Regions from separate parts of the Alteromonas sp. DYW1 genome, predicted to be linked through region 2. Evidence: predicted binding sites of a transcription regulator. Region 2 holds the regulator's gene; each other region holds the start of a gene.

Region 1 (7,630 bases), 1.2 Mb from region 2:
AGCAATTCTTTAATGCGTATGTAGAGGGTTGGGCGTTGTATTCAGAGTTGCTCGCGAAGGAGATGGGGGCTTATCAGGACCCGTATTCAGACTTTGGTCGCGTGGTGACGGAAATGTGGCGCGCAATCCGTTTAGTTGTGGATACCGGGATCCATGCTAAAGGCTGGACCGAGCAACAAGCGATTGACTATTTCCAGCAAAATTCGCCGGTGCCGATTGGGCAAATTCGTTCAGAAGTACAGCGTTATTTTGTTTGGCCGGGCCAAGCGACAGGCTACAAAATTGGTATGATCAAGATCCTAGAGCTGCGTGAGAAAGCGCGTACCGAGCTAGGTGATAATTTTGATATTCGTCAATTCCATGATGTGGTTTTAGGCGGTGGGGCGGTGCCGTTGCCTATCTTAGAACGCATGATCGATGAATGGATAGCGAGCCAAAAATAAATTGGGGCTACTCCGCGCTTACCTCGGTAAGCGCGGTGATCTGGGCAATAATGCGATTGCGACTATTTAATGCGCTGTAGATATGCACAGCGTCATGGGCCGGAAATATTGCGCCTTTTAATAGACTGTGACAATTCTCGGTTAAGCGCTCGGGTTTAATTTCCACTGATACTGCCATGGTGTTGGGATACAGCATTTTCTTTTTGCATCCAGCAATAGCGGCAGTTGGAATTTTTAGGAATTCCGATTTTGCGGGATCGTAAACCACATACAAAAACTGCTTATCGTGCAGAATGTTCGGCCAGCCCCGCTTAAGGCGACCACTAATCAATAAGGCAAAAACAGCAAAGCCAAACAGCCCAAGACAGACCCCCTTGATCACGACTGGCACTTCAGGTTTGGCAATCACTAATGCGTAAATCAAACTACCAAATCCGAGGGTAAAACCAGCCAGCAACCACCGCACTGCGCGACCACTGGTGCCGCTAACCAAGGTACATTCGGCTATTTGAGAGTCATCAAGAGTAACGACAGAGAGCATGGTTGGGTTAGTGTGACCTGATAGTTGTTAATTAACGCGAGAGTTTAGCGAAGCGGACAATAAAAAAACAGTCCTATCTCCAGAGCACCAATCGTTAAAGGTAATTAAACTTAGGTTTTGTTCCGAACTGCTCCATACAGTAATCGACCCGTTGCTCGGGTGTGGGATACCTGACCGGCGCTTCGAGGTTTTCAATCTGCCGCAGTCTGGGAATGAGCCCAACGCCATTGGCGATTTGGATTGAAAGTCCGGGGCGGGCGTTTAATTCCAACACCATCGGACCTTTATTTCTATCCAGCACCATGTCGGTTCCCATGTAACCGAGCCCGGTCATCTCCCAAGCGCTCGACGCAAGTACTAATAGCCGTCGCCAGTCGGGCACGACAAGGGTCGAGAGATCAACGCCTGTGTCAGGGTGGTGGGTTAAGGGCTGCTCGAACTGCACTGCACGTATGGCTTTGCCCGAAGCTATATCTAATCCCACGCCGACAGCACCTTGGTGCAGATTGGCTTTGCCGTCAGATGCAGCCGTTGAACAACGCATCATCGCCATCACCGGATAGCCTTTAAATACAATTATGCGGATATCGGGTACACCTTCATAGGTAAAATCAGCAAAGCAATCATCAAACCGGATCAGGTTTTCGATAATGGCAACATCGGTTTTACCACCTAACGAGAACAGTCCCGACAAAACATTGCTAATGTGTCTTTCAACCTCTTGACGGGAAATCTGCATACCCGAGGGTTTTTTATAGACCTGCTGATCGTGCTCTACAATAACTAATATGCCTTTGCCGCCACTGCCTTGGGCTGGCTTAATCACAAATCCAGGCCAGTTCCTGACCATCTCGTGGACGTGCTTGACTTCTGCCTGATTACTGATAACACCGATCATTTCCGGCGTTGTTGCCCCGTGCTTTTGCGCGATGATTTTGGTTTTTAGTTTGTCGTCAACCAAGGGATATTTGGCGCGATCATTGTATCGCCCAATAAACGCATGGTTGCGTTGATTCATGCCTAGCACACCTTTGCTTTTCAGCTGCGCAGGGATCTTGGCGAGAGTGAGTAGCGCTGACAGCATGATCTAGTCCTTTACCAGTGGCTTAAATCGTCGCAGTTCGGTTAACCGATAGCCGGTGTATGTTCCTAATACTAAAATGCCTGCCAGTACAATCAGTTGTAATCCAATAAAATTAAACGTGAGATGCTGCAAGTATGGGTTGGTCATCGCGAGATACACTAAAACGGCAGTGATTAATGAACCACCGCCTTGCAGCATAACCTCTTTTCCGCCTTCTTCCTCCCACAAAATCGACATCCGTTCAATGGTCCATGACAAGATGATCATCGGGAAGAATGTGATTGATAAGCCCTCGGTTAAGCCAACTTTAAAAGCAACGACGGTAAATACTGAAATAATCAAAATGACGGTTATGATCACCGCTGAAATGCGCGCAACCAGCAACAAATTAAGTCGGGATAGATAACTACGAATGATTAACCCTGTGCCGACGATGAGTAAAAAGCCGATAATACCGGTGAGTAATTGGGTTTGCACAAACGCGACCGCAATTAACACTGGCATGAAGGTACCCGATGTTTTTAAGCCGATAATAATGCGCAGAAACACGACAATTAATGCACCAATAGGGATCATCATGATGGTTTTGAACATGGCTTGTTCTGCCAGCGGTAAACTGTGAATCGAAAAGTTGAGAAGTCCATCTGCGTGAACTTTACTCTGCGTCGCTTCAAGCGCCGAGATCTCTCTTGCGATCATTGAAAAACTGACTCGACTATTACTGCCACCGATTAAATCAATCAACGATATATTGGATTGATCCCAAATTAGCAATGGATGTTCTTGAGCATTGAGAGCTTTAGCCGGAGAAAAGAGTTGCCACTCATCACCCGTCCACACTTCGACCATTGGTTGCACATTCTGTCGACGCCGACCATCTTCTAATTCGACCACGCCAACAATGCGGCTCGGGATTGCGGCTAACCTGAGCAGTGCATATAGTGTTTGCGTTTTATTGTTGGTCAGCAGCAACAACGACGCATTTTGACTTTCCGGATCGTTAAGTGCTTTGATGAGTTCTCGGGTGAAGGATTGATTATCAGCCGAGCGCTCACGGGCTCGTGCTACCAGGGCCTTGCCTGCGGCCAACTCTAGACTGGGTAAATTCGGTGGTGGTACTGCGTTGGCAGGTGGGGTTACGTCAAACGAGGAATTATTATCTACCAGGAATTGTGAGCGATAGTATATCGTTTGTGGCCCTTTCGCGTCTCTAACAGTCCACTCAATACGTCTCCCAGAAGGGGTCGTGACATAGGATACACCATAACCCGGTGATGAAGCTGATTCATTGATCAGGGTGTAGCCTTGTTGCGTGTTAGGTGCTGCAAGCGACGCTTTCACTTCGCCGCCACGGGCGGTAAATTCTATGCGTGCTTCGATATCCCAAATTTGACGAGTCTCGCCAGGTACCCATGGCACATTGTACGTTTGATGACGAGTGATACTCATTGCAATCCCAATAATCACCATGGTGGCGACCGCAATGTAAAATGGGACTTTTGACGTCATTTAAGGCTTCCTAAGTTCAGCATTATTGAGGGCGTGATTGAACAAATTCTTTACTGACATCGACAATTGCCACATCGCGCATAAACTCCCGCCCCAACAATACTGGGTGAGACATATGTGAACGATCTGCCAGGGTAAATTCACTGTTGTCACGCATTTCACCGAGTTGTGTCCATAATTTCACTACGGGTCGCCGTTCAGCCTCTGCACTGGAGACTTGACGAATATTGACAAACCGCACCACAGGCACTTCTACCCAGTTATCTTCGGTTGGCTGGTTTGACTCATCCAAAATATGAAATCGAACCCAATCATCGCCATCACGTTCAAAGACTTCAATATCGACAGCATTGATAGAAGACGTAGCAGCACCAGTGTCTATGCGCGCATCAAACTGTTGCCCAATAGCCTCAATCGTGACACGTTCTACGGCACCAAGTACAAAACTTCCATTGTTGGTGACAACCGTTTGTGGCTCTTCTGGCTCAGCACTGACGATTTGTGCGGTTTGCTGCGCGGTGTAGGTTGCCAATAATGCCTGAGTGTCAGCAATTTGCTGGCTCAACGCGGTCACTTCATTGCGCAGTGATTTAATGCTGACGCCGCTCTCATTTTGCATGGCATGCAAATTTGCCAGTTGCGTAACAATGCGCTGTTCAGTCTGAGCCAAGCTTGCTAGCGTTTCCTTTTGATACGCTGTGTGATCGGTTGATTTACAAGCATTTAGACTCAAGCACAACATAGCCGTTGAAAGTAGGCGAACTTTCAAGCAAACCTTTCCACGTAACATCATTGACTTCCTCAGGCATTAACGACGGCTGGACAATGGGAATAAACATAGCCCAAAAGCAACACTATTTCTGGTAAGTTCCTGATTATGCGTATTCAGCGCTGGAAAAACAATCAAAGCACCTAAAGGAAACGCTATGTGAATGCTTGGTGGCACGAAAAAAGCTTTGATCTGTGTCAATTGTTTATTATACTTTCAGAAAATATTGAAAGTTGAGAAAAGGTATGGCGATGACCCCTATGATTGAGTCTTTCGTGATGCACTTCGGTGAGATGGGCAGTCGCTGGGGCTTCAATCGCACCGTTGGTCAAATCTACGCATTATTGGTGGTTAATGAGCAACCATTAACGGCCAACGAAATAGGCGAGGCCCTGAGTATTTCTCGCGGTAATGTGAGCATGGGATTGAAGGAACTCCATTCCTGGCAGTTGATCAGTACGATGCATAAGCCCGGCGAACGGAAAGAGTTTTATGGCGCCAAAGGTAGTATTTGGGATATGGCTAACCGGGTGTTTGAAGAGCGCCGCAAACGAGAAATGGATCCGACACTAAGTTTACTCAGGGACATCTTACTGGATCAGCCTGCGAACTCCGCCGAAGTTTATGCGCAAAGCCAAATCGAGGATATCCACAATTTGCTTGAGCAAATCACTGAGTGGACCCAAGCGTTACAAAGTTTGAGCCCCGAAAAATTAAATACCCTGATGAAGCTTGGTTCGGGTGTCGGCAAAGTTTTAGACATGAAAGATCGTTGGTTAAAAGCGAACAGTTAATGTAGCAAGCCGGTAAAGCGGTTTGTCAAAGTGCAGTGGCGTAAGCAGAGTAGTACCGCACTTTGACCAATTTCTTTAATTGTAGGTGACCGCTATGTTTGATGTGCTGTTACTTTCGCGCATTCAGTTTGCCGCGAATATCAGTTTTCATATTTTATTTCCAACGATAACCATCGCCCTGGGTTGGTTTTTGGTTTATTTCAAAATTCGCTATGACTTCAGCCAGCATCCGGTATGGATGCGTATATATCGCTTTTGGGTGAAGGTGTTTGCACTGACATTTGCCTTAGGAGTGGTCAGTGGGATCACCATGTCATTTCAGTTCGGCACCAATTGGCCTGGGTTTATGGAGACAATTGGCAACATTGCCGGTCCATTGTTGGCGTATGAAATTCTTACGGCCTTCTTTCTGGAAGCTACTTTACTTGGAGTCATGCTGTTTGGTTTCAATAGAGTACCGGGCTGGGTGCATACCTTGAGCACGTTTCTTGTCGCTTTTGGCACCACTATGTCTGCATTTTGGATCTTAGTGTTAAATTCGTGGATGCAAACACCCGCGGGATTTGAAATCAGGGAAGGAGTTGTGCATGCGACGGATTGGTTCGCAATTATATTCAACCCTTCCTTTCCTTACCGCTTTTGCCATACCTTACTGGCATCAGCATTGACCACCTGCTTTCTGGTAGCAGGCATATCCGCTTATCGCTTGTATCGTGGAGACGATAAAAAAGCGCCGCGATTGGCATTAAGAACTGCAGTTTTAACGGCTGCTGTGCTGGCGCCCACGCAAGCCTTTGTGGGTGACTTGCACGGTTTGAATACACTCGAGCATCAACCACAAAAGGTGGCCGCGATGGAAGGCGTTTGGGAGACGCAAAAGGGCGTGCCTCTGCTCCTGTTCGCCATCCCTGATGAGCAAACCCGGGAAAATCGTTTTGCACTCGCGATCCCTAATTTAGCTAGCCTTATTCTTACCCATGACTTGAATGGTGAGATTAAGGGATTAAATGATTTTCAGGGCGAGCACCCACCGGTCAAACCCGTGTTCTATGGCTTTCGCGTGATGGTAGGTATGGGACTATTGATGATCATGATTGCTTGGTGGTGCGCTCCACGCTTGTGGCAACATCAACAGTTATCGTCAATGCAATTAAAAGTACTAATTGGTATGAGCTTTTCGGGGTGGATAGCGACACTTGCAGGCTGGTACGTGACGGAAATCGGCCGCCAACCTTATTTAGTATCAGGTGTATTGCGCACCGCCGACGCGGTTACCACGCAGCCCGCCGGTAACGTCGCGTTTACGTTAATCGCCTACCTGCTGTTATACGTTGTGCTACTCACGGCTTATGTTAAAACGCTTTTCTATATGGCCCGGCGTTCAGTGGATATTGAAGAGTTCGAACCCTGCATTCCCCAGCACAATGCTGCGGCAATTCAACACAGTGCGGCATTAGGAGAACGTTAATGTTTGAATGGCTATTTGCAGATGAGACATTACCCCTGATCTTTGCGGGTTTGATGGCAATTGCGGTACTCGTTTATGCCGTATTAGACGGTTATGATCTCGGCGTTGGGATCTTGCTGCCGCTCGATGATGAGGCACAACGGGATGTTGCAATCGCTTCTATCGGCCCCTTTTGGGACGCTAATGAGACTTGGTTGGTGTTGGCAGTGGGATTACTATTAGTTGCATTCCCAGCAGCGCACAGTGCAGTATTACATGCCCTCTACATGCCGGCTACCATTATGCTCTTTGGTTTGATTTTGCGCGGTGTCTCATTTGATTTTCGCGCGAAGGTAAAGCCGCAACGCAAGATAATTTGGGACCGTTGTTTCAAGATCGGTTCAACACTTACTGCGTTTTCGCAAGGTTATATGCTTGGTATTTATGTTATGGGGTTCGAATTTACTCTGATTGCTGTAATCTTTGCTTGTCTAAGCGGATTAGGTGTAACAGCAGCCTATGCCTTGATTGGTAGTTGCTGGTTAATCATGAAAACCGTGGGTATGATGCAAACGCGCGCAATCCACTGGGCAAAAAGAGCAGGGACTCTGACATTCTTAGGAATAATGGTCGTTTGTGCGGTCAATCCGCTGATCAATGAATTTGTTTATGTACGCTGGCTCACCCCACCCTTGGCTTTCCTCATTGCGGTCATTCCTTTGCTGTGTTTTAGCATGTTCCTGCTGGGGTATCAGGTATTACGGCGTTTACCACTTAATGATGATCAGGGGAGTTGGTTGCCTTTTGCGATGGCAGTGATTGTTTTTATCTGCTGTTTCAGTGGGTTGGCACTTAGTTTTTACCCCTATTTAGTGCCGGGAGAGTTGACCATCTACAATAGTGCCAGTGCGCCCGAGTCACTTAGGATCATGCTGATTGGCACCCTTTTTGTGATGCCGTTCATCATCGGCTATACCGTATTTGCCTATACGGTATTCCGCGGCAAAGCCGTTAATCTCACGTATTATTAGTCCATTGACGAA
Region 2 (7,630 bases):
GTAGCCAAGTTTCGCAACATTGCCCATGCGACATATACCTACATGCGTAATTTGAATCGGCATGATGCCTATAAGGCACTGCGCGATATTCGTTATCGTCTGCGGCAAAATCAACGCCCGCTAACGGGCGAAGCATTAAGTGAAGGGCTAATGCAGTACTCAGAGCGCGGCGAAGATTACATTGAAGAGTTACAACAAATGATTAGAGTGAATAGGGAATACTTATCCTTATGAAGTATACAGGACTGAGCCTACTAATTAGCACTGCACTGATTTGTCAGTCGGCAATTGCTGAGACAATAGAAGTCGATTATAAGGGCTTTTATAGCCACGTTAAAAAGCTTAGCGGTGAAGACACCCAGGCACTGCAATTTGCGTTCGGGTTTCAGCATGTAACCGAGGGTAGGTTGTGTAACTTATCCTCGGCTGCGATTGTCACGCAAAAGCAAACCATTCCCTTATCCATTACGTCGGAAAACCGCTTTACGGTGCCCTCAGAAAGAGCACTGAATATGGCCGGGGCTAAGTTAGAAATTGAGACTTCTGACAAAGCTAATCAGTGCGATATGTCAGTACAATTAGAAACAAAGCCCGAATACTTGAAATACTACTACAGCAACGAGGATCTACAATTTATCTACGACCAGTACGCTGCCTTTTTTAATGAAATGGGGAGTTTTCTTTCGTTTATGATGCCCCAAGTGGATGGCCTAACCTTTCATTTCGCCGACCAAGAACTGGATCGTCAATTAAAGGACGCCCCTGCGATCGTCAATGGTATGTTGCAGATACCAGGCAGTTGGTTAGCTGAACGTGAAGCCCTGGCGTTACCAATCAAACCGGTAAGAATTACTGCCCGTACCCATCGCTAATAATCAGTTATTCATGTTCAACTGATAACGAATTTGCTGTGCCAGGCGCTGTACGCTCTCTTCGCCGCGTTTAGCCAACTCAGAAGCTCGGTGAAACTCTAGCAACCCCACATCGCGCAATTGCGGTTCAATAAGTATATCGGGTGGGTCGCCGGCAAGGCGGGAACGTGTCACGCGTGCCTGCAATATTTCTAACGAGCTACTCATGACGCCCATGATCCCCGGCATGGATTTTTTCTCTTCTTTGGGGCCAGGAGAAAACCATTGACGCAGTAAAGACGGTTTGGAATTTAGAAATTCATCAGTTTTACGTTGAATCTTCTCATGTTCAATACTGTTTTGCTCTAAAACCTGAGGGCGGAAATCGGCACTAAGATTAGCTGCAATTACGAAATCGGCACCCAACTGGCGGCATAAATTAACGGGTACCGGATTCACTACCGCGCCATCAACTAAATATCGCTCGCCATGTTCAACGGGGGCAAATAATCCAGGGATGGCACACGACGCGCGGATGCTATCACCAATTTCTCCTGAGTTAAAAACCACCTCTCGACCACTGTATAGATCGGTAGCAACTGCAGCAAAAGGCTTCTTCATCAACTCAAAAGATTCGGCGCATAAATCATCGGCGAGTTTATCAAATACTTTCTGGCCCGATGCAATTCCGCCGCGACGGATGCCAACGCCTAATAACGCAAAGACCTGCCATTCAGTCAGTGAGTCGGCCCATTCTTCAAGTTCCAGTAATTTACCACTTGCATAGGCCGCGCCTACGTATGCGCCGATTGAGCAACCGGCGACGATATCAATATTGATACCCATTTTTTCTAACGCTTTGATAATCCCTATGTGGGTCCATCCGCGAGCCGCGCCAGCGCCAAGAGCTAGGCCAATTTTCATAGATAACGTCCTTTCTAACTTAATGAAATTATTTGCGGTTGCGCGTTGTCATCAGTGGACGTATCAATGTAGTTGGGTTGATCGAAACCAGTATCTCCATCGATGACAGGTTCGTTTGTTGTCGATACGCTCTTGAAATCAAACAGTTGACCATCGGCTAAATGCGACGGTACAACATTTTGCATGGCTCTAAACATTGACTCAATGCGTCCAGGAAAGCGGCGATTCCAATCTTGTAGCATAAGCTTTATATTTTTGCGTTGCAGGTTTTCCTGCGAGCCGCAAAGGTTGCACGGAATGATCGGGAATTTGACCGCGTCACTATAACGTTGAATATCTTTCTCAGCGCAATAGGCCAGTGGGCGAATAACAATATGTTCACCATTGTCACTGACTAATTTAGGCGGCATTGCTTTTAACTTGCCACCGTGAAACATGTTGAGAAATAGGGTTTCGAGCATATCATCACGGTGATGCCCCAATGCTATTTTGGTTGCGCCAATCTCTTTTGCCGTCCGATATAAAATGCCGCGTCTTAACCGAGAGCACAATGAACACGTCGTTTTTCCTGCAGGGATTTTATCGGTTACGATACTGTATGTATCTTCTTCAACGATCTGAAAGTTAACGCCCAGTTCGCTGAGATAATTTGGCAGAACATGCTCTGGGAAGCCGGGTTGCTTTTGATCAAGATTAATCGCGGTAACAGAAAAGTCGATAGGCGCAATACCACGTAAAAAAAGCAATATATCCAATAAGGTATAGCTATCTTTGCCGCCTGAAAGGCAGACCATTACGTGATCACCATCCTCAATCATATTGAAATCAGCAATTGCCTTACCAACATTCCGGCGCAGGCGCTTCTGCAGCTTATTAAGATTGTACTGATGCTTACTATCAGCTTTACTGATGACACTTGAACTCATGGCTAGCTTATATTGGTTACGACAAAGCGTTATTGTAATCGTTATAGATACAGTAAAAAACCACGAACCCTAGTTTTTAGCACTTTATTTTCGGTGCCTGACTTAACCATGAACAGGGCTATGAAATCCCGCAGGCTTAATCGCCAAAACATCACAATTGAGACGATCAATGACTTGTTCAGCGGTATTTCCTATCAGGGCTGCAGATAACCCCGCGCGCCCAACGGTGCCGATAACGACTAATTCAGCATCCAGAGAGTTAGCTTGTTTTGGGACTGCAACTTCTGGTAGGCCCTGAATAACATGACATTGAACTAAAGGCACGGCGTTCGCTGTGGCGAACTTATGCATCTCGTTTTGATGATGGCGCTTTACGTTTTCGTTATAGCCGTGAGGATCGAATTCAGGCATCTCAATGGCCAAATTCACAATCGTACCTGGAAACGCATTTACAAGGTGCAGTGTTGCATCTAATGTGTCGGCGCAGGCTTTTGCACATTCAACCACATGTTGATTTAGTTCTGCATGCACTTCATCTTCAGTACCGACATTTATACTGGCCAAAATATTACCGTTGGCGGGCCATGCGTGCTGCTTTACCATAAGCACTGGCGTAGGGCACTTACGCAAAAGGTGCCAATCTGTAGGCGTGAATATCAAAGAGGCAAAGTCATCATGGCTGGAAGCAGCTTTAATTAATAAATCCGCATCAACCGCTAAAACGGTGCGGATAGCTGACTCATAGAGCGATTTGTCCCATACCACCTTAGCGTGCGCCGATACATCACTCGGAACATACTCCGCAATTAGCGACTGCAGCCATTCATTGCGATCTGCCAAGACAGCCTTGCGCATGGCATCACGCTCATCCAATGACAACATTGTTGTCAATTCGTAAGACAGGTCATAAATGCAAAGAAATACGGTTATTTCAGCGCCAGTTTTGGCAGCAAGTTCAACGGCTCTCGCGAGTGCGATTTGCTTTTCGAGATCAGGATCGATAACGACGAATAAATGTTGATAGTGTTGCATTGCGTATTCCCATGGTTACTTTAGTCCAAGTGTAACGGGTCAATGAGAATACGCTAGTGTCCCCTGTTGAGTTAGATCAAAGGAACCATATTCAGGCGTTAATTTTCGATTGTACAGGTCGGAATTTCGGTTGTATGGAGCTTTTCTGCCATCCTGTCAAAATCCAAAATTGTAATCAATTTACCGTCAACAGCGATGATCCCATCTTTTTGAAATCGAGTTAACAAGCGACTGATAGTTTCTACAGTTAGGCCCAAATAATTTCCGATTTCGTTGCGCGTCATCGTGAGATTAAATTGCTTAGGTGAAAACCCTCGCTCTTCAAAGCGTTTCGATAAATGCGCAATGAAGTGCATCAAGCGTTCTTCCGCCGTGCGTTTATTCAATAACATCATTTGATCATGATCGTGTTTAATCTCAGCACTCATAAAACTCATGATCTGCTTGCGGAGCTTAGGAAACTTAGCAGACATTTCGTCTAATGTTTCGTAGGGAAGCTCGCACACCATGGCAGTTTCTAATGCTTGGCAGTAACTCGAATGGCGACTATCACGCAATGCATCAAAACCTATAATATCGCCCGGAAAGTGGAAGCCAATGACTTGTTCTTCACCGTCTGCATCACTAATAAACGATTTAAAGGAACCCGAACGAACCGCGTAAAGGGATTGAAATTTATCGCCTGCTTGGATCAACTTATCGTTTTTGTGAAGGGGTTTTTTACGTTCGATAATTTCATCGAGCGAACCCATTTCTTCTTCATTTAGCGACACTGGTAAACACAAATGACTAAAGCTGCAGGTTTGGCAGTGTATAGAAAGGTCTCCACGACCGAGTTTATTGTGCATGAATGCACCTTTGCATTGCTGAAATTACTCTCACGTTATAAGCGTTACACCCTGAAAAATCAAGTACAACCCATAGCCTATTAGTGTGATTGCAATGAATGTTCGAGCTTGTTGACTTCGCGCTAACTGTGTTAACCGCGCCCCTCCAAGGCTCACGGCCAGCATAAGAGGCAATGTACCTAATCCAAAGAACAACATAACTAACGAACCTGTCACAGGATCACCAGCAGCCATACTCCAACTTAGCGTCGAATACACCAACCCACACGGTAACCAACCCCAAACACCACCATACAGGAATGCGTGTAGAGGGTGCTTGAATGGAATTAATGACTTAGCGACGGGCTGTATTCGCCGCCAAAGCTTACCGCCTTGACGTTCGAAGTAGTGCAGTACGCTAAACCAATTCGCTATATGGCCCCCCAGTAATAACAACATAATGCCACTTAATATTGTCAGTACTGAGACTCCATTGAAGAAACTTGAATGGCTGACGATGGTCCCTAGCAGGCCGGCGCAAAAACCTGCTAGGGCATAACTTGTAATGCGGCCGAGGTGGTAAGCACTAGCGTAAATCCACGGTTTACCTTGAGCCGGAACTGCTGACTGTAGGGCAACCGTTATACCACCGCACATACCTACACAATGCACACCGCCTGCAATGCCAATAAGCCATGCAGCAAGCAAACTTATTTCAGTCACGACGATTGTCTAATTCCTGTTGGCGGGCTTTAGCCAATGATTTTTCTTCAGGGGGTAAATCATCATCAAACAAAATGCTATAGCCTTGCCGATCGAGATCATCGAACTGATTACTTTTTACCGCCCAAAAAAATACCGCAATGGCAATCGCAACAATGATAATTGCGATAGGGATTAGGACATAAATGATACTCATCTTAACCTGCTTTATACCGAAGTAAGCGCGTAGAGTTTACTACTACGATTATTGAACTCAAGGACATACCCAAGGCCGCCATCCAGGGAGCTAACACTCCTGATACCGCAAACGGCAAAATCAAAAAATTATATCCCAATGACCACGCCATGTTTTGTTTAATGGTTACTTGCGTTTGTTTGGCGACATCAATCAGCGCTGGAATAACGGTAATACTTTCATTAAGCAGTACCACGTCAGCAGAACTTTTCGCGAGATCAGAGGCATTCCCAACCGCAACGGAAATATCCGCTTTTGCTAGCACTGGTGCATCATTAACTCCGTCGCCAACCATCATCACTGAATGTCCTTGTGCTTGATAGTTTTCAACGAATGTAAGCTTTTGTTGTGGTGACTGTTGAGCAAAAAAATCGGTGATATCAAGCTTGTTTGCGACTAATTTAACATTCGCCTGCGTATCACCACTGAGTAATACTTTGCCAAATGGAATACGTTTTAATGTAGCGTCAACATTGTCCTTTAACGTATCGTTTAGCCAAAAAATTGCAATCAGACCATCATCAGATGCTAACCAGACATTCGCTTTCTCGCTATCAGTGATCGAATGAACGTCATTTTGAGTTGGCAAATTATCAGTGACAAAGGCTTTGCTGCCTATCCGATAATTGTAACCGTTGATCGTACCTATGATCCCTTGACCAATCGTAATTGAGATATCACTAGCCGGCAGCGTTGCTACGTCGGCAAAAGCTTGGGCAATTGGATGTTCAGAACGAGCTTCTAATGAAGCCGCAATTATTAGCGGATCAGGACCAGCATAAGCGGGTGCTATCCAATGCTTATGCAAAGAAAACTTACCTTCAGTGAGGGTGCCGGTTTTATCTAAAATAATGGTATCCAATGTATTTATTTGTTCTAGTGCATCAGCGCGTTTAAGTACTACTCCGGCTTTGTTTAAACGCGCCATTGCGCAAGTTAGTGCGGAGGGTGTTGCCAATCCTAAAGCACAGGGACAGGTCGCCACCAACACAGCAATCGTAATCCAGAACGCATTGTCGCTGCCCATCCATGTCCAGAAGCCAAACGTAAGCGCTGATATGATCAGTACTGCGCTTACAAAATAGCGCGAGAAACGATCGGCAATATGCGCAATGCGCGGTTTCGTGGCCAATGCAGCTTCTTGCATAAGAACAATTTGGTTAACTAAAGCATCTTTTAGTTTGCTGGTTACGCGAATGCTAAGACTGCCACTTTGATTCACTGTTCCGCCATAAACATGTGTCCCTTTTACTTTGTGAGCAGGTTCAAACTCACCGTTAAGCATCGATTCATTAACTTGACTTTCGCCGTCTATAACGGTGCCGTCAACGGGAATAACTTCGCCGGGTTTTACTAATACAATTTGCCCAGGAACAAGTAACTTAGCTAACACCGATTGCTGTTCACCGTCGGTAAGAACCGTTGCAGAAACCGGCATATACTGCAGCATGTTGGCAGAGATAAGTGCAGCCTTATGTCGGGCTCGATGCTCAAGAAAGCGACTGAGTAGAAGAAAGAAAACAAACATGCAGATCGACTCAAAGTACACGTCACCGACTTCTAAAATCGTGGCTTTGATACCAGCAATGTAAGTACCGAAAATTGCTAGTGTAACGGGAACATCCATATTTACGCTGCGCATAGCGACTGCCTTGGCGGCACTTATATAGAATATACTGCCGGAATACAGCACAACCGGCGTGGTTAAAACTAAACTGACCCAATAAAAGTACTGTCGGGTTTCGTGATCGATGTTGCCAAATAGATCAAAGTAAAGACCAGTCATGAGCATCATCACCTGCATAGTCATGATCCCAGCCAGTCCAACTTTTTTTAACAGTGATTTCTGTTCAGCGCGAAACAAAGCCTCGTGCTTATCGGGTTGAAACGGTGATGCGCGGTATCCAATTTTATGAAAATTGGCAATTATAGTACTCAGTGAAATTGCACTTGGGTCCCAATCTACTAGTGCTCGTCGTGTCGAAACGTTAACCGAGATTTGGGTAATGCCCTTCGTTTTGGCCATTTGTTTTTCGATTAACCATCCACAAGCAGCACAATTAATACCTTCAACGGTTAACTGTATTTGCTTTGCGTCACGCTTGTCGTGAA
Region 3 (7,630 bases), 1.8 Mb from region 2:
GCACCTGTGTCAGAGTTCCCGAAGGCACCAATCCATCTCTGGAAAGTTCTCTGCATGTCAAGTGTAGGTAAGGTTCTTCGCGTTGCATCGAATTAAACCACATGCTCCACCGCTTGTGCGGGCCCCCGTCAATTCATTTGAGTTTTAACCTTGCGGCCGTACTCCCCAGGCGGTCTACTTAGCGCGTTAGCTTCGCTACGCACGTATTAAATACACACACAGCTAGTAGACAGCGTTTACGGTGTGGACTACCAGGGTATCTAATCCTGTTCGCTACCCACACTTTCGCACATGAGCGTCAGTCTTTGGCCAGAGAGTCGCCTTCGCCACTGATGTTCCTCCAGATATCTACGCATTTCACCGCTACACCTGGAATTCCACTCCCCTCTCCAAAACTCTAGTCTGCCAGTTCTAAATGACCATCCCAGGTTGAGCCCGGGGCTTTCACATCTAGCTTAACAAACCGCCTGCGTGCGCTTTACGCCCAGTAATTCCGATTAACGCTTGCACCCTCCGTATTACCGCGGCTGCTGGCACGGAGTTAGCCGGTGCTTCTTCTGTTGCTAACGTCACAGCTAGCAGGTATTAACTACTAACCTTTCCTCACAACTGAAAGTGCTTTACAACCCGAAGGCCTTCTTCACACACGCGGCATGGCTGCATCAGGGTTTCCCCCATTGTGCAATATTCCCCACTGCTGCCTCCCGTAGGAGTCTGGACCGTGTCTCAGTTCCAGTGTGGCTGATCTTCCTCTCAGAACAGCTAGAGATCGTCGCCTTGGTGAGCCTTTACCTCACCAACTAGCTAATCTCACTTGGGCTTCTCTATAGGTGGGAGCCGAAGCCCCCTTTGGTCCGTAGACATTATGCGGTATTAGCCACCGTTTCCAGTGGTTATCCCCCTCCTAAAGGCAAATTCCCAAGCATTACTCACCCGTCCGCCACTCGTCAGCAACTAGCAAGCTAGTCCTGTTACCGTTCGACTTGCATGTGTTAGGCCTGCCGCCAGCGTTCAATCTGAGCCATGATCAAACTCTTCAATTGAATACTTGCGTCGTTTCTACGAATAGAAACTAAAAATAAATTGTCGTTGTGACACTCTTAACGAGTGCCCACACAGATTGTCTTGTTATAAATTGTTAAAGAACAAAGCAACTTTCGTTGCAGCTTAAGGCGCCTTAGTGACTCTCCTCAAGCGGGATGCGCATTCTACATTGTCGCATCCGGGAGTCAAGCATTTTTTTGAAATTTTATTTTCATCGACTTGCTTGAAACCCGCTTCAATTAAGGGGTTGCGTCAAATCATTGGCGTTGCCGTTGATTTGTTTATTTCGTCTTCCCGTTGAAGCGAGCGCGCATTCTACAGACCTAACTTCTCAGGTCAACCGCTTTTTTAAAAAAAGTTGAAAAAAATGGTTTTTCGACTGAATTACGCGCAAAAAGGTGAATTAAGATACAATCCCTCTACAACCGATTTACATAAACGCGGAGTTTTTATGCCAATTAAACCCTATAAAGGAATTACGCCAACGTTAGGTAAGAATAACTATATAGATGACAGCGCGGTTCTCTATGGCGATGTGGTTATGGGCGATGACGTTGGTATTTGGCCACTAGTTGCTGCACGCGGTGATGTGAATCATATTCGTATTGGTGATCGCTCCAATATACAAGATGGCAGCGTATTACATGTGACCAGAGTCTCGGACAAAAATCCAAAGGGATTCCCGTTAATTATTGGTGACGACGTAACCGTTGGGCACAAGTGCATGTTGCATGGGTGTGTATTGGGCAATCGAATCTTAGTCGGGATGGGTGCCATTGTTATGGATGGTGCAATAGTAGAGGATGATGTCTTTATTGGCGCGGGGACAGTAGTTCCGCCAAACAAGCGGTTGCGGTCCGGTTACCTTTATGTTGGTAACCCCATGGAAGAGAAACGTAAATTGAGTGAAGCAGAAGTCAACTTCTTAAAGCAGTCTGCACTCAACTATGTGAAATTAAAGGATGAGTATCTTGCAGAATAGTTAAACCATTTTAGCTCACGAATGCTGTTGGGCTGGCCAGAGTTAGAAAAAGCAGAGTGAGCAGGTTATGTTATGCGTTGAGCTTTTTAAATACTTCTATCTAATAATAGCTAGTCGTTAAGGGTTAATGGCAACCGCAGGCGAACGAAGTATTCCACCCAATTGCAATTAACTGTCGGTGTTTGGTTGATTGGTTGATTGGTTGATTGGTTGATTGGTTGATTGGTTGATTGGTTGATTGAGTAAAGCGTCTTACCTATCCAACTAACAAGCTACCTAATAGACTAAACTCGGGTCGCTACTTCAAAGGTGTTCCCGCAATTCACTAATAACAGGCTGAATATTTGGCATAAAATCAGTCCAAATTTTAAAACTCATTGCGGCTTGGCCCACCAGCATTCCCAAACCATCACTAATTTTTGCAGCGCCTGCCCCCTTCGCCCATTCTAAGAAAGAAGTCGGCTGACTCGCGTATACCATGTCGTAAACCAAATCGGCCTCTGCTACAACATTGGCAGATAGCGGTGGGATTTGATTATCCAAACTTAATGAAGTGGCATTGATCACGATATCGAAACTATTATCATCTATCGCATCAAAACTAGTGGCCATAAATGATAGTGATTGTTTAATTGTCTCGCCAATTTCCACCAGCTCTTGCGCTTTTTGTAAGGTTCGATTCGCAATAGTAATGGAATAAGGGTGTTGATTAATTAAGGCACGAATGACACCGCGCGCAGCGCCGCCAGCACCTAAAATGAGAATGGTTTTACCGTTCAAATCAACGTTTTGACGAGCAATGTCGTTAATGAGTCCTACACCATCGGTATTATAACCGGCTAGTGTACCGTCACTTAGTTTAGCGATGGTATTGACAGCCCCAGCTAACTTAGCTTCTTCACTGATCGTATTGACTAATCGACAGGCAAGTAACTTAAACGGTGCAGTCACATTACACCCTGTTGCTTGTTTGTCGGAAAAGAAACGCTGTACGTCATTGCAGAACTCTTCTTTGGTCGATAATTCTGCACTGTAATCGATTGTCAAATTCGCCTGATTAGCAAAGGCTCTATGAATGATTGGAGAGCGGCTTTGTTGGATAGGATTGCCAAAAACAGCGAACTTTTGCATCGAATACTATTAGTTGTGATGTTTATCGATAATCTACATGAAACCATACCAACAAAAAAGCTCCGCAAGCGGAGCTTTTTAAACATAACCGAAGAAATTTAGAATTTGTAACCAATTGAGATAGTGTATACCCACGGATCAATTGTCACACTTTCAATTTTGCCAATATCAGATCCACTAACTTTAAAGTCAGCTTCGGTTTCAATATCGATATAACGTACTGAAGCATTGATAAACATTTCGTCATTAATGAAGTAGTCTGCACCGACTTGAGCTGAAAAGCCAAAAGAGGCGTCTAGGTCAAGATCGGACACTACAGCCCCACCTGTAGCAGTTTCAATAACCCCTGCAGTAGCACCATTAAACTCTTCATCAAAGAATATTGTGTAATTTAGCCCGACACCAACATAAGGTTGGAATTTGGCCGCAGGGTCAGCAAAGAAGTAGTTCGCGGTGACTGTTGGTGGTAAATGCTTGGTGCTAGCTAAGTTTGTTCCGTCAGCTAGGTTGATATCATGACTAAACGGTGTGGCCGCGAGTACCTCAACATTCCAATGAGGAGTAAAGAAATACGCGATATTTAGACCTAACTGCGTATTATTGTCGACGTTTACACCACCCACAGTTTGACCGCCCAACGCGAAATCCGCTCCGCCCACTAGAATATTCGAGCTGCTGTCGTCCGGAGCAACCGTTGTTAATCCGCCTCTAACAAGGATGTCGCCTTTTTCATAAGCAAACGCGGCAGGGGTTAAGGTCAAAGCTGCTAACGCTAATGCAAGTGTGGTTTTTTTCATGTGTATTCTCTCTATGTTTATATCTGTTGCGGGCACTATAAACAGCCGCGGAGAAAAAAGATTGATCTAGAACAAGTCTCAAATCTCGCTTTCGAATCAACGTTTTACCCTTGATCCAAATCAATAAGTTAAGCAATGAAAGCAATGCGGTGAGTTGCTAGAGTTCGTTTAGGTTGAATTGGAAACCAGTGCTGTCAAACGAGGCTTGAGTGTGAGATTACTAAAGAAGTTGTTGAATGGTGTAGCTGAGTTGTAAGAGTACACTGTATGTAACGAGTAACTGCGGCTGAAGTCTTTTTGATAGCGATAGAAAACAGGTGTCTACGACACCCACTCGCGCGGCACTAAATAGGCTTGTAGTTTAGCTTCCGGAGAGTTAGCTTCGGGAGTATACATATATTCCCAGCGCGCCAACGGTGGCATTGACATCAATATTGACTCGGTTCTACCGCCACTTTGTAAGCCAAACAGTGTGCCGCGGTCGTAAACCAGATTAAACTCAACATAGCGCCCGCGACGGTACAGTTGAAACTGACGCTCACGCTCACCATAAGGACGGGCGTGGTTTTTTTCTACTATGGGTAAGTATGCATCCAGGTAGCCATTGCCAACTGCCTGCATAAACGCAAAGGATCGCTCAAACCCCCACTGATTAAGATCATCGAAAAATAGACCACCGACGCCACGGGTTTCGTTACGGTGGGGCAAGTAGAAATACTTGTCGCACCAGGCTTTATAGTCTGCATAGACATTATCGCCATATGGCGCGCATAAGCTCCTTGCAACGCTGTGCCAGTGTTGCACATCTTCATCTTGCGGATAGAATGGCGTTAAATCAAAGCCGCCGCCAAACCACCATATCGGTGCTGCCCCCTCTTTCTCTGCAACAAAAAAGCGTACATTTGCATGCGAAGTCGGAACGTAAGGATTATTAGGATGAATAACCAGCGATACTCCCATAGCCTGCCAATGACGCCCAGCTAATTCAGGTCGTGCTGAAGTGGCAGATGCTGGCATCTTGTCTCCAAACACATGAGAAAAGTTAACCCCCCCTTGCTCTATCACAGCGCCGCCTTTCAAAACGCGGGAACGACCGCCGCCCCCTTCTTCTCTTTGCCATTCGTCAACAACGAAGTCTTTGGTGCCGTCAATGCTAGATAGCCCGTCACAAATGGATGACTGTAGGCTCAACAAATACTGCTTTACGGCATCAATTTGATCTTGCGAAATCGGCTCTAACGAGGTGTTGGGTTGGCTGGACATACTACTCACTTATCGATTGCTTCTCGCCACACTGCGATTGTGGGCACACGAATTGGTTATCTATTTTTAATAAAATTGGCCATTGGCATTTTTTACACGGTCGCGATACCGGAGGATGATTCACAACATACTTACAGTTGGGATACTGATTGCAACTGTAAAAATGTTTACCAAAGCGATTGGTGCGTTTAACTAAATGGCCTTGGTGGCACTTAGGGCAATCAACCTGAGTATCCGCTTGTTGCTTCAAAGATTCAATGTGGTGGCATTCTGGCATATTCGTACAGCCTATAAATAGACCATAACGCCCTTTCTTCACCGCCAACTCATGACCACACTCAGGGCAAGATGATGCGTCTATGACTTTGACAACGTGAACCTCATTGTCGTGCAAGGGCTTTGTATATTCACAGGAGGGATAAGTAGAGCAGCCAATAAAAGCTCCACTTTTACCGCGCTTGACGACTAACGGTGCACCGCACTCGGGACAATCACCGAATGCGGCACTTAACGCATGACTCGCTGCACTGAAAAGTGCATGGTTGATTTTACTCACAGACAGCCTTGCGTTGTTTGATGACCTTAGCGATTAATGTAACACACCGCCACTTTCATCAAACAATAAATCTTCCATCTGCGCATAGGCGTTTTCTTTTCCTGGTACATTAAATAGCACCATCAAAACGACCCACTTTAAGTCTTCCAAGCAGAACTCAGCGGCATCAATTTCCATTACGCGATCGATAACCATTTCCCGCGTGGCGCCATCTAGAACATTCATTTGCTCAAGGAACAAAAGAAAGCCGCGACAGGTTGAATCCAAACGCATCTCTTCTTCATGGGTATACATCCGCATGGGTGAAGCCACATTGCCCTTCGCGAGATAAGGCTTAATGTCGGTTTCTTGCAGAGCCGCCAATTTTTCTAACCATGCTAGCGCTTTGTAGATTTCATCATGATGGAAACCGGCACGCACAAGCTCATCCGTCAACTCATCTTGGTCGACACAGATTTCGCTTTCACTGTGGATAAGGTTTTCAAACAGATACATGAGGATATCGAACATATTATTTTCCCCTCAATTTAACGTAGCCTCCGGGTGTGGAAGCAACGAGACCTCGCAACTCATATTCTAATAATGCTGCCATAACTTCGTGGACCGGCAGTTTGCTGCGTTCGGTAATGATGTCGATAGATGTGACATCAAACTCTACACTATCTAACAAATCTGGGGTTGCCAAGTCAGAAATGGGACTTTTTTTATCGGTTTCAATAGAAGGTTTCGGGGTTATATGGTTAAGCTCCTGAATTTCAATCAGAATATCCTCAATACAAGTCACCAGTTTTGCGCCTTGTTGGATCAAATAGTGACAACCCTGTGATTGCTCAGCTCGAATATTGGAAGGAATTGCCAAGACTTCGCGGTTTTGCTCCAAGGCATGACGAGCAGTAATAAGTGAGCCACTTTTTAACGCGGCCTCGACCACCAGCACACCTAAAGACAGTCCACTCACAATCCGGTTGCGGCGCGGAAAGTGCGACTTAGACGGTGCTACCCCGGGGTAATATTCACTGACTAATAAGCCTCCACACTCCAATACCTGCCGAAATAAATCCTGATTACGCTTTGGATACACTTGGTCAATTCCGCAACCCAGCACGCCTATCGTTGAGCCATGCCGTTCAAGCGCACCATTATGTGCCTGTTGATCAACCCCCAACGCCATTCCAGAAACAATGGTCAATCCTGCCTGGGCAAGCTCGCGTGCAAATTCAAAGGCCAAGTGCTTACCCGAGTAAGTGGGTTGCCGGCAGCCCACTATTGCCAGGCAGCGCTTTTCCAACAAGCCTAGATCGCCGTGTGCTAGCAAAACCAGCGGTGGCGAAGCAATTTCTTTTAATCGCACCGGATAAACGTCATCGTCTATCGTGACAACCCATCGATTCCTTTGCGGCTGATGCCAGTCGAAAGCAGCGGCTACAGCTGCAGGTGTCGAGCTGCCCTGAATGATCGCAATATGCGAGCGGGAAAACCCACAGGCTTGCAATTCTTGCTTTGACAGCTTAGCCAAGCCTGTAACAGTGTATCCTGTTGCTGCATGTAAGGTAGCCCACTTATGAGCGCCAAATGAGTAACTAAAGGCGAGTCGCAGGTAAGCGTTACGTTCTGTATCACTTACCCATTGGTGATCATGTGGCAAGCCTCCTCCTTGAGACTCTCTCAGATTGATTTAGGGTTTTGCGACAAGCGCTCCGTTTTTGATGAGTTCACTCGCTCGCGTGATAATTGCATAACTGGCTTTATCGAATGTTTTAAATACAATCAACTCACCAATCTTCACCGCCGGCTGCTGAATCGTCGAGCCGTCTTGAAACGCGCCTTTCAGTAGGCTGGATTCACCTTCGTATTTAG

The links. Region 2 encodes FNR, which switches genes on or off when oxygen is low (the NO sensors DNR and NnrR bind a similar motif). Its sites were predicted from a motif close to TTGATCTAGATCAA; they were not measured.
Region 1: the regulator FNR is predicted to act here: its motif matches at 4,534-4,547, upstream of AC121Z_RS13715 (GbsR/MarR family transcriptional regulator).
Region 3: the regulator FNR is predicted to act here: its motif matches at 4,065-4,078, upstream of AC121Z_RS00125 (OmpW family outer membrane protein).

The regions. Positions count from the first base shown of each region.
Region 1 covers NZ_CM186038.1:3,042,230-3,049,859, reverse strand. The annotation lists gene AC121Z_RS13740 (DUF885 domain-containing protein) at 1-443, shown strand, start outside; gene AC121Z_RS13735 (hypothetical protein) at 451-984, opposite strand; gene AC121Z_RS13730 (alpha-L-glutamate ligase-like protein) at 1,079-2,068, opposite strand; gene AC121Z_RS13725 (inactive transglutaminase family protein) at 2,072-3,577, opposite strand; gene AC121Z_RS13720 (ATP-dependent zinc protease family protein) at 3,600-4,370, opposite strand; gene AC121Z_RS13715 (GbsR/MarR family transcriptional regulator) at 4,592-5,140, shown strand; gene AC121Z_RS13710 (cytochrome ubiquinol oxidase subunit I) at 5,235-6,608, shown strand; gene cydB (cytochrome d ubiquinol oxidase subunit II) at 6,608-7,618, shown strand.
Region 2 covers NZ_CM186038.1:1,869,144-1,876,773, forward strand. The annotation lists gene AC121Z_RS08290 (glucosaminidase domain-containing protein) at 1-234, shown strand, start outside; gene AC121Z_RS08295 (DUF2987 domain-containing protein) at 231-872, shown strand; gene rssA (patatin-like phospholipase RssA) at 876-1,775, opposite strand; gene ttcA (tRNA 2-thiocytidine(32) synthetase TtcA) at 1,790-2,701, opposite strand; gene uspE (universal stress protein UspE) at 2,804-3,733, opposite strand; gene fnr (fumarate/nitrate reduction transcriptional regulator Fnr) at 3,832-4,581, opposite strand; gene AC121Z_RS08320 (sulfite exporter TauE/SafE family protein) at 4,612-5,283, opposite strand; gene ccoS (cbb3-type cytochrome oxidase assembly protein CcoS) at 5,276-5,479, opposite strand; gene AC121Z_RS08330 (heavy metal translocating P-type ATPase) at 5,481-7,630, opposite strand, start outside.
Region 3 covers NZ_CM186038.1:23,641-31,270, reverse strand. The annotation lists rRNA gene AC121Z_RS00140 (16S ribosomal RNA) at 1-1,043, opposite strand, end outside; gene AC121Z_RS00135 (gamma carbonic anhydrase family protein) at 1,496-2,026, shown strand; gene aroE (shikimate dehydrogenase) at 2,330-3,157, opposite strand; gene AC121Z_RS00125 (OmpW family outer membrane protein) at 3,256-3,954, opposite strand; gene hemF (oxygen-dependent coproporphyrinogen oxidase) at 4,276-5,217, opposite strand; gene AC121Z_RS00115 (DNA topoisomerase family protein) at 5,219-5,773, opposite strand; gene AC121Z_RS00110 (DUF494 family protein) at 5,807-6,283, opposite strand; gene dprA (DNA-processing protein DprA) at 6,285-7,418, opposite strand; gene AC121Z_RS00100 (LysM peptidoglycan-binding domain-containing protein) at 7,449-7,630, opposite strand, start outside.